3 regions of the Nitratireductor lacus genome follow, and region 3 is predicted to be linked to each of the others. Evidence: riboswitches for the same ligand, from Rfam matches in the RefSeq annotation. Region 3 holds a riboswitch; each other region holds the start of a gene.
What was found. A riboswitch is a leader RNA that binds a small molecule or an ion and turns the genes downstream of it on or off. The one in region 3 is predicted to bind cobalamin.

Region 1: linked by a shared signal. The riboswitch ahead of AC07E3_RS19285 (DUF1636 family protein) and the one ahead of AC07E3_RS09545 (HupE/UreJ family protein) in region 3 are both predicted to bind cobalamin.
Region 2: linked by a shared signal. The riboswitch ahead of AC07E3_RS17060 (TonB-dependent receptor plug domain-containing protein) and the one ahead of AC07E3_RS09545 (HupE/UreJ family protein) in region 3 are both predicted to bind cobalamin.

What each region holds. Positions count from the first base shown of each region.
Region 1 covers NZ_JBWKMB010000029.1:3,119-6,389, forward strand. Annotated here, with positions in the region: gene AC07E3_RS19275 (ABC transporter substrate-binding protein) at 1-793, opposite strand, end outside; gene AC07E3_RS19280 (ABC transporter ATP-binding protein) at 814-1,605, opposite strand; gene AC07E3_RS19285 (DUF1636 family protein) at 1,602-1,991, opposite strand; cobalamin riboswitch at 2,078-2,282, opposite strand; gene zigA (zinc metallochaperone GTPase ZigA) at 2,411-3,271, opposite strand, start outside.
Region 2 covers NZ_JBWKMB010000021.1:31,718-34,988, forward strand. Annotated here, with positions in the region: gene AC07E3_RS17060 (TonB-dependent receptor plug domain-containing protein) at 1-1,608, opposite strand, end outside; cobalamin riboswitch at 1,737-1,948, opposite strand; gene AC07E3_RS17065 (ABC transporter substrate-binding protein) at 2,226-3,271, shown strand, end outside.
Region 3 covers NZ_JBWKMB010000009.1:89,877-93,147, reverse strand. Annotated here, with positions in the region: gene cobN (cobaltochelatase subunit CobN) at 1-356, opposite strand, end outside; gene cobW (cobalamin biosynthesis protein CobW) at 361-1,398, opposite strand; cobalamin riboswitch at 1,572-1,773, opposite strand; cobalamin riboswitch at 1,834-2,033, shown strand; gene AC07E3_RS09545 (HupE/UreJ family protein) at 2,069-2,689, shown strand; gene cobU (bifunctional adenosylcobinamide kinase/adenosylcobinamide-phosphate guanylyltransferase) at 2,705-3,223, shown strand; gene cobO (cob(I)yrinic acid a,c-diamide adenosyltransferase) at 3,225-3,271, shown strand, end outside.

The DNA.
Region 1 (3,271 bases), on a different contig from region 3:
GCAGCTTGGCGTAGCCGGCATCGTCCTGATAGTCGAGCAGGATCAGGAATTCGGGGTTGCGGGTCGCGACCGTCTCCCAATCCGTATTGCCCCAACTCGTCTCCATGTCGGCCATGATGTTCTCGCCGCCGGCGGCTGAGATCATGGCAGTCGGGATGGCAAACTTTCCTGCAGTGAAGGGCTTGTCCTCACCGGAATCGTAGAGGAACACGCGCGTTCCAGTGCCGTCGCCGACCCTGGCGGTGATCTCGGCGAGCTGCTGATTCCAGCCGTCTATCAACTTTTCCGCCTCGTCTTCCTTGCCAAAGACCCGGCCGAGCTTCTCCACGTCCGTGTAAAGCAGGTTCATGGAAGCAGCCGGCCTGTCGCTGTCGAGATGGACGCAACTTTCCGTCAGCACCAGGGTCTTGATGCCATGCGGCGCCAGCGTATCGGGCGTGACGTCGCCTCCCGGCTTCATGCCGTAGTACCAACCGGCGAAGAAGAAGTCGGGCTCGACCGAGATCAGGTTCTCCAAAGTCGGATATTTCGGCGCCAGTTCAGGGATCGATCCTCGCTGCGCGACGAACTCCGGCCCGACCTTGTACCAGCCGGTGATGCCAGTCAGGCCGACGATGGAGGATTGGAGGCCGAGCGCGAACGCCATTTCCGTCATGTTGAGGTCGTGGATGACAGCGCGCTTCGGTGGTGCCTCGAACGTTAGCGCTGTCCCGCAATTGTCGACGGTGACCGGGAAGGCCCAGGCGGCAGAAGCCGCAACGCTTGCGGCAAGACAGATGAAAAAGCGCTTCAAGGTAAAAATCCTCCAGTGGATCAGAGATTGACAGAGAGCCGCATCGGAATGTCGAAGATCGTCAGCTCACGGTTATCGGCCGGGTGCGGCAGGCGCAGCACCTCGACGCAGAAAACCTCGCGAATAAGGTCCGGCGTCAGGGTCTTCGCCGGTGTGTCGAGTGCTACAAGCCGGCCCCTGTTCATGATCGCGACACGTGACGCGAAAGGTGTGACGAGCGGAAGGTCGTGAAGCACCGCGACCACCGCGATGCCCAGGCTTGCCACCAGTTCAAGGATTTCGCTGCGCGCACGCGGATCGAGATGATTGGTAGGCTCGTCCAGGAACAGGACCTTCGGCTCTTGCGCGATAGCGCGGGCAAGCTGGGCACGCTGGCGCTCGCCACCGGACAGGGAGCCGATCGGGCGATCGCGCATCTTCAGCAGACCCGTTCGCTCGAGCGCACGAATGACTGTGTCGCGCTCCTCGCTTTTTTTGCGCAGGCCGGTGTGAGGAACTCTGCCAAGTTCTACATAGTCGATCACCGCCAGGCGAGGGTCTGCCTGATCCGACTGACCTACGACGGCGATATTCAGGGCACGTTCGACAGGAGAAATCCGGTCGAGGGAGTTGCCTTCGAACCTAATCTCGCCCGAGCTCGCCCGGAGCAATCCCGCGAGCATTCGGAGCAATGTCGTCTTGCCGGCTCCATTCGGCCCGATGATGGCCAGCCGATCAGCCGACGCCACTGTCATAGTGACGCCTTCCACAAGACTCGTCCCAGCCGCGGAACGAAACCCGAGATCACACGCCTCAAGCAAAACCGGGTTCATTGGGTGCCGCCTGCATCAACGAGAGCGGGTATGCGCGAAAGCGTCTTGCCCTTGAGCCCGGGCGGGCGTTGGCTTTCGTTGCACCAACCGTCCGAGAGTGAGCGGTAGAGGCGTGCGAACGCGAGTAAGTGGAGAGCATCCCGATCCGGCTCGATGTCACCGAAGAGATAAGTTGCTTTGCCATGTGCGGAGAAGGCGACCGTCAGCGGCCTTCCGCATCCGGCCATGCAGTCGGCTCCATCCAGACGAAACCCGCCGACAAGGCCACCATCGAGTGCTGCGCGCAGCAAAGATATCAGTCGTTCACCGGGCAGCCTTTCGACTGTCCGCTGGCCACGACAGCGTGTGCAGACAACAATGCCATGCCCTGGTTCAACGTCCTCCATTCGCCACCCTTTCCTCAAGGTACGGAAGGATGGCGCGCATGACGACCGAGGATCGCCTTCGAGCTTCCTCCCGGCGCACCCCGTCCGGTCAATTCTCGCTGACGGCAGGTCTCCTGGCTTGCGGGTCCCAGCGCCATCCTGCCTTCCCGGCTCTTCGGCCAGTGGCATGTCGGATATTGCTCGCCGCTTACAGTTGCGGGGGCAGCCATGGCCTTGGCCCGACGGGCCGCACCATGTTCCCTTTTAACCCAGGCCGGCTGCGGCCCGGGAACCATCGTCCGCAAGCGTATCGCGGTCGTCGTGCAATCGCAATGCTTCGGAATTGCTTACCCTCCCATCGAAATGACAGTCTCGGTCCGAGCCTTCGCCAGATGGGTTACCTTGGACGGCTATAGGACGAGGACGAGGTGACCGAGTCATCACGCCACCTGTCTTTCCCAACTGGGGAACGGGTCGGGCAGGTCGCGCCAGCGGCCCGGCATGAAGTCGCGTTCGGCCACGAGACAGGCATCGAGTTCGGCGCGGATACGGCTTTCGTCCATCGGGTCGCAACCGATGAAGACGATCTCCTGCCGCCGGTCGCCCCAGATTGGGTCGAGATAAGGCTTCATGGCCATGTGCCATTCGGGGTGGTCCGGCCATCGATGCTTCGGCACGGAGGCCCACCACAAGCCGCGTTTGCCTGTCCGGATCAGCGCGCCGGCCTGGCTGATCTCGCCGACATAATGCGGGCGCGTCGCCAGCCAGAAGAAGCCCTTGGCGCGGACGACGCCCGGCCACGACCGGTTTATGAATGCCTTGAGCTTCATCGGGTCGAAGGGCCGTCGCTCGCGATAGACGAAGGAGCGGATGCCGTATTCCTCGGTCTCGGGAACATGGTCCTTGAAACCGTTCAGCTCCTTGAACCAGAGTGGGTGCTGTTCGGCCTTCTCGAAGTCGAAACGGCCGGTATTCAGGACCTTGTCCAGCGGTACCTTGGCGAAGTCCGTCTCGATCAGCTCCGCATCGGGGTTGAGCGAACGGACGATCTTCCGTGCAAGGTCGAGATCGTGCGCGGGGGTGGCCGACACCTTGTTGAGTAGGATCACGTCGGCGAATTCGATCTGTTCGACGAGCAGGTCGACCAGTGCGCGATCGTCCGCGTCGCCAGCGGCCTCGCCGCGGTCTCGCAGGAAGGCCTGTGACGCGTAGTCTTTCAGGAGGTTCGCGGCATCGACGACCGTGACCATGGTGTCGAGCCTTGCGACATCGGACAGGCTTTCGCCGTTCTCGTCGCGAAA
Region 2 (3,271 bases), on a different contig from region 3:
GGTCAGGCCGATTTCGTGGCGTGGCACGCGCGTCAGGCGAACGTCGTTCTGGTCTACCGAGTGTGTATAGGTGTAGGCGCCGGTGAGGACCAGCCAGTCGGTCGCGGCATAGCGGAGCGAGGCCTCGACGCCGCGCTGGCGCGACGTGCCCGCGATATGCTCATAGTGCGTCGTGTAGCCGATCAGATCGTCTATCTCGAGCTGGAAGTAGGTGAGATCGGCGACCACCGCTCCATTCCAGAAACGCTGCTCAACGCCGATGTCGAAGCCGAAGCTGGTTTCGGGCCGAAGGTTGGGGTTTGCGCCGAAGGGACCGAAGAGTTCGTTGAGGCTCGGCGCGCGGAAGCCGGTTCCCATGGAGCCGTGCAGGCGCGTCCCGGTCTGATCGAAAAGATAGGACGCAGTCGCGCGATATGTGGTGTGCCCCCCAAATTCGCTGTGTTCGTCCTGTCTGATACCGGCGGTCAGCGTCAGGTTTTCCAACGGTGTGGCGATGGCTTCACCCCAGACCCCGGCAATCCAGAAACTGGAATCAATCTCCGGGTTGAACAGGCCGGCAGGAAAGACCGCGTTCTGGCGCTCGTAATCTGCGCCGCCCTGAACGACCAACCAGTCATTGACGTCAAAAGCGCCCTGATAGTCGGCCTTGTAGCGGCGACCGTTATAGCTTCCATCGAAGCCCGTGCCGGTAATCGACCGTTCGAGATCAAAGGCCTGAACGGAGACCGTGTTGCGGAAGCGGCCGTCCATGAGGTTGAGATTGAAACCGGCGCGGCCTGCGCGTTGTCTGCTGTGGTTGGTGGCCGTTGGATTGTCACTCGGCAGACTGGTGCCGAAGCCCTGATCGTCGAATTCGGCCTCTGCGTCGATATAAAGCGCCGACCCGAAGACGGAGAAGACCTCGGAGAACGTATGTTCGGCGTTCGCATCGAACGTGATGTTCTCGTAGCCGTCGCGCTCGGTGCCGGAGGCTGCGGCCGAGATGCCGTCGGTGCGGAACCCCGTGGCGTTGATGGAGAGTTTCGACTGCTCGCTGCCAGCTCTGAAACCGTAGGAACCCCCAAACGAGCCATGCGAACCACCCTCACCGTGAAGGATGTGGGTGATGCCGGGCTCGACGTCATCCAGTGTCGACAGGCTGATCACTCCCGCAATGGCGTCGGAGCCGTAGAGTGTGCTCTGCGAGCCCTTCAGGACTTCGATGCTCTGTAGCCCACCGGACAGGAGATATTGGTAGGATGTCTGCACCTGGGTGCTGGTCGGGTCGGAAATGTCGATGCCGTTGTAGAGGGTTTTCACGTAGCGGCGGGGTGCGCCGCGGATCGACAGACTGCCCTCCGCGCCCACGCCCCCTGGCGATGACAGGCTTACACCCGGCAGAAGGTCAAGATATTCCACCGCAAGCGGCAGAGACTGTTCTTCGATCTCTTCGCGCCCAATCAATTCCACCGTGGAGCCCACTTTGGAGGCCTCCGTTGGGGTGCGGCTGGGGGTGATGACCAGTGTGTCGAGCTCGAAGTCTTCAGCCTGCGTGGTGAGCGTGGAGAAGCCCAATATCAGCGCTGATGCACTGAACAGGAAAGAGGTTCGGTGTCGGTTTGAAAGCATGCATTTTCTCCAGCGAGCAACATTTTCGGATTTGCTGGAGAGCGACAGACGCCTGACTTCAATCCCCCCGCCAGCGATGACAATCGCCACCACTGCGAGAAACACAGCCCCGGAAGCGTCCCGCATCCGGTCGGTGACGGCTTGAGGCAGGTTTCCTGGCTCGCGCTTCGTCGGCTGCCTCGCCTTCCCGGGCCTTGCACCCAGTGGCATTGGAGGAGCCTCAGCGCTCACAGTTGCGGGAGCAGCCACGGCTGCGGTCCATTGAAGAATGACCGTTCCGTGTTCCCTTTTCCTCCGGCGGGCGGACACCTGCCGGAGCACCTCAAGCGAACCGAAATCGCTTAGCAACTGGCTCCGGCATCGTCAATCGACCGTTGCGCGCCGTTACCGTCCGGTTCGCTGTTCCGGGTCAGTGTCTGTCAGTTGGGTGAAATACTTCATTGTTGCGGAATCGGCTCTTCATGTAGTTTTTGCGGCAATACTGTCGCAAACCCGTCATTGGAATTGTCGAAAAAGTTGCAGAATTCGATTTCCGAACCCCGGGGAATTTTGACATCGGGGGCGGGATGGGAAATGCTAATCGCGAACCGAAAACGGTAGATAATGGGAGTGCGTCGATGACGTTTTTCAAGAGCAATGGCGAGAAGGTGCCGGCCCGCGTTGCCGAAATGGCGGATGAGGCACGAGCCGGCCGAATGGACCGGCGTGAGTTTCTTGCGCTCGCAAGCGCGCTCGGCGCGTCGACGGCGGCAGCCTATGGAATGCTGGGCCTCGCCGCCCCGGAGCGGGCCATGGCGCAGGAGCCGAAAATGGGCGGGACGCTGCGTGTCGCAATGTTCATCAAGGATCCGAAAGACCCGCGCACGGCCGACTGGTCGGAGATCGCAAACGCCATGCGCCAGACACTTGAGCCGCTGGTGAAGTATACGCGCGATTTCACCTTCGAGGGCAAGCTTATCGAAAGCTGGGAAGTCAACGAGGATGCGACCGAGTACATCCTTCACGTGCGGCCGGGCGTGACCTGGAACAATGGCGATGCCTTCACGGCAGATGACGTGATCTACAATTTCAACCGCTGGTGCGACCAGACCGTGGAAGGCAATTCCATGCCGGCCCGCATGGCCTCGCTCGTCGATCCGGAGACCAAGAAGGCGCGCGAGGGCGCGATCGAGAAGGTCGACGACATGACGGTGAAGCTCAACCTGTCGGCGCCCGATATTTCGATCATCCCCGGCATGTCGGACTATCCGGCCCTCATCGTTCATCCGAGCTTTGACGAGACGGGCCGCGATTTTGTCGCCAATCCCATTGGCACCGGCCCCTTCGAGCTGGTGTCCTACGAAGTGGGCAACCGGGTGGAACTGAAGAAGCGGGCCGACGGCAAATGGTGGGGTGGCGAAGCCTATCTCGATGGCATCGAGTTCATCGACTACGGCACGGATCCGTCCGCGACCGTCAGCGCGTTTGAGTCCGGAGAAATCCACACGAACTACGAGACCACCGCCGATTTCGTGGACATTCTCGATTCACTCGGCCTGGTGAAATCAGAGGTCACCACCGCCACAACGATCGTGGCGCGCACCAATGTCAACAACAAGCCTTATGATGACGAGAAGGTGCGCCGCGCGCTGCAGCGCGCGGTCGACAACACGACCGTTCTGGC
Region 3 (3,271 bases):
TGGCATTCGCCGGGCAGCAATGCCAGCGCAATGCCCTTTTGCCGGGCCAGCGCGGAAAGCCGGTCGCAGCCATAGCGCCACCACTCATAGCCGCCCAGAACCCGCACCAGAATGGTGCGGGCATGCGCTGCCGTGTTGTCGATCCACAGATCGACCGACATGGGGTGTCTGAGATCGCGCAGCGCGGCAAGGCGCAGCGAGGGCAGGGCCTCGCGCCCGGCCTGCCATGCAGAGGCGATCCCCGCCAGATCGCTGTCGGTGAACGACAGCGCCACCATATCCGCCGGCGATTGTTGCAGATCGACAGGCTCGATCAGATCGTCGAGAGAAGCGGTGGTGGTGGCGAGGATGTGCATCGGATCACGCCGAGAGAAGGCTTTCGATGCGCGCGCGGTCGATGCCCTTGAGGCCGATCACGACGAGCCGCGTTTCCGCGGCTTCGCCGGCCTTCCATGGGCGGTCGTAATGATGCGAAACGCGCGGGCCAACTGCCTGCACCTGCAGGCGCATGGGCTTGCCCTTCACATGGGCGAACCCCTTGAGGCGCAGAACCTCGCCGGTTCCCACCGCCGCGTTGACGCGCGCTTCCAGATCTTCAGGCCGCAGGACCGATGGCAGATCGACAACGAATGTATCGAAATCATCGTGCTCGTGGTCATGCGCATCGTCGTGATGCGTCTTGCGGTTCTCGATATCGTCCTCGACCGCGAGGCCGAGGCCCAGCAGCAGCGCCGGGTCCACCTTGCCGTGCGCGCTCGGCACGATCTGCACATTGCGCGCCAGATGGTCTTCGATCCGCGCGCGGGCGCGCTCGTTGCCTTCCGCGTCCAGAAGGTCGCTCTTGGACAATACGATCAGATCAGCGCAGGCCACCTGATCGTCGAACACCTCTTCGACCGGATCGTCATGGTCGAGCGAATCGTCCGCGGCGCGCTGCGCGGCGAGCGCATCCATGTCGTTCGCCACCTGACCGTCGGCCAGCGCCGGCCCGTCCACCACGGCGATGACGCCATCAACGGTGACGCGATTCTTGATGGCCGGCCACTGAAATGCCTGCACCAGCGGCTTGGGCAGGGCCAGACCCGAGGTCTCGATCAGGATGTGATCCACCTTCGGTTCGCGCGCGAGGATCTGGTCGAGTGCCGGAACGAAATCGTCGGCCACGGTGCAGCAGATGCAGCCATTGGCCAGTTCCAGAACGTTTTCCTCCGGACAGGTGTCGAGCCCGCAACCTTTCAGCACCTCGCCATCGACGCCCGCATCGCCGAATTCATTGACGATGATGGCAAGCCGCTTGCCCTTGGTGTTTTCCAGCACATTGCGGATGAGCGTTGTCTTGCCGGCACCGAGAAAGCCGGTCACGACGGTGCAGGGCACACGATTGAAGCTCGTGGTCATGGGATATCCTTCAGACGGAGTGTGGTGAATGCGGGGATGCGGGCGAGGGAGACGCAAGCCCTTTCAGGCCGCGTTTGGGCAAGGTTGCCATGAATGGCAGAGAGAAGGCGCGCGGTGGCGCAATCGGCAATCACAATGCACACTCCTTGCCCGGGACACCCGCCAGGCGGACAGGATTTCACTTTCAGACGGCAGGTTTCCTGGCTCACGGGTCGCCGCGCTCTCCAGCCTTCCCAGGGCGTTGCCCCAGTGGCGTGTCAGGTGCGCTCTCCGCTTACAGTTGCGGGGACAGCTGCGGCATTGGGCAAGGCCCGCACCGCATTCCCTCTTAGCCTCCTCCCTTGAGGGAAGAGGACCGTCTGCCTCGCATTTATGGCTCGCCCGGCACGTCTGTCAATGCGTGAAGAAAGCGTTTGCCGGAAGAGGCTGTTCCTGTATGGTCGGGCCGCTGTCGGTTCCGCTGAAGCGGACCAGAGGGAACATGGTGCGGCGCAAAATGCGCCAAGGCCATGGCTGCCCCCGCAACTGTAAGCGGTGAGCGTTTTCCTGATCGCCACTGAGGCATGACGCCTTGGGAAGGCTGGAAAACGCTTCGACCCGCAAGCCAGGAAACCTGCCGACAGCATGAAAGAAACACCGTATCCCTCGGGTGGAGGGGAAAGGACCGGACATGACCACGCGTATCGCACGCATTTTTTCCGTATTCGCTTTTGCATCGCTCTTCGCAACCAGCGCCGAGGCCCATCACGCCATGGACGGGCAGACGCCCACGACCCTCTATGAGGGACTGGTCTCGGGTCTGGCGCATCCCGTGATCGGGCTCGATCATCTGGCCTTCATCGTCGCCGCCGGCCTGTTGGCTGCCGTTGCCGGCATGAGCCTTTTTGCGCCGCTTCTGTTCGTCGCCGGTTCGCTGATCGGCGTCGGTCTGCACCTGATGCTACTTGATCTGCCGGCGGCGGAAATCATCATCGCGGCAAGCGTTCTTGCCGGCGGCTGGCTTCTGGCGCGCGGCCGGGCGGTGGAGAACCAAATCCTCGTCTTCGCCCTGTTCCTGGTGGTCGGCTTGTTCCATGGCTATGCCTTCGGCGAAGCCATCGTCGGCAGCGAAGAGACGCCGCTCATCGCCTATCTCGCCGGCCTTGCCGCAATCCAGAGCGTCATCGCGCTTGGCGTCTATTTTCTGGTCCGTTCGCGCGGCTGGGCCGTCGAGGCCATGCAGCCCCGGCTTGCCGGTGCCGCCATCCTTGGCGTCGGCGTGACCTTCCTTGCCGGGCATCTTGTCGGCTGAGCCGGCAAAATAGCGATGCGATCCCTTCATTTCGTTCTGGGCGGCGCGCGCTCCGGCAAGAGCCGCCATGCCGAGACGCTGATCGAGGCCGCACCCGCGCCCTGGCACTACATCGCCACGGCGCAGGCCTTCGATGACGAGATGCGCGAACGCATCGCCATGCACCGCGCGCGGCGCAAGGAGGCGGGGGCGGGGGCGTGGCAGACGCACGACGCCCCGCTCGACCTGCCGGGCGTACTTGAGAAATTGCCGGCCCGCGAAACGGTTCTGGTCGATTGCCTGACCCTGTGGCTCAGCAATCTCATGCTGAACGACCATGAGCTGCAGCCTGCCGCCGAGAGACTGGTTGCAGCTTTTGCCGCAAGAGAAGGAACCACGGTTCTCGTTTCCAATGAGGTCGGCTTCGGCATCGTGCCCGAAACCCCGCTCGGACGCCGTTTCCGCGATGAGGCGGGGTTCCTGAACCAGAAAGTCGCCGCCACTGCCGACAGCGTCACGCTGGTGGTTGCCGGCCTTCCCATGAAAGTGAAGTGACATGCGAGAGATCGACGCAAACGAAGCCGAGCGCCACAAGGCAAAGAT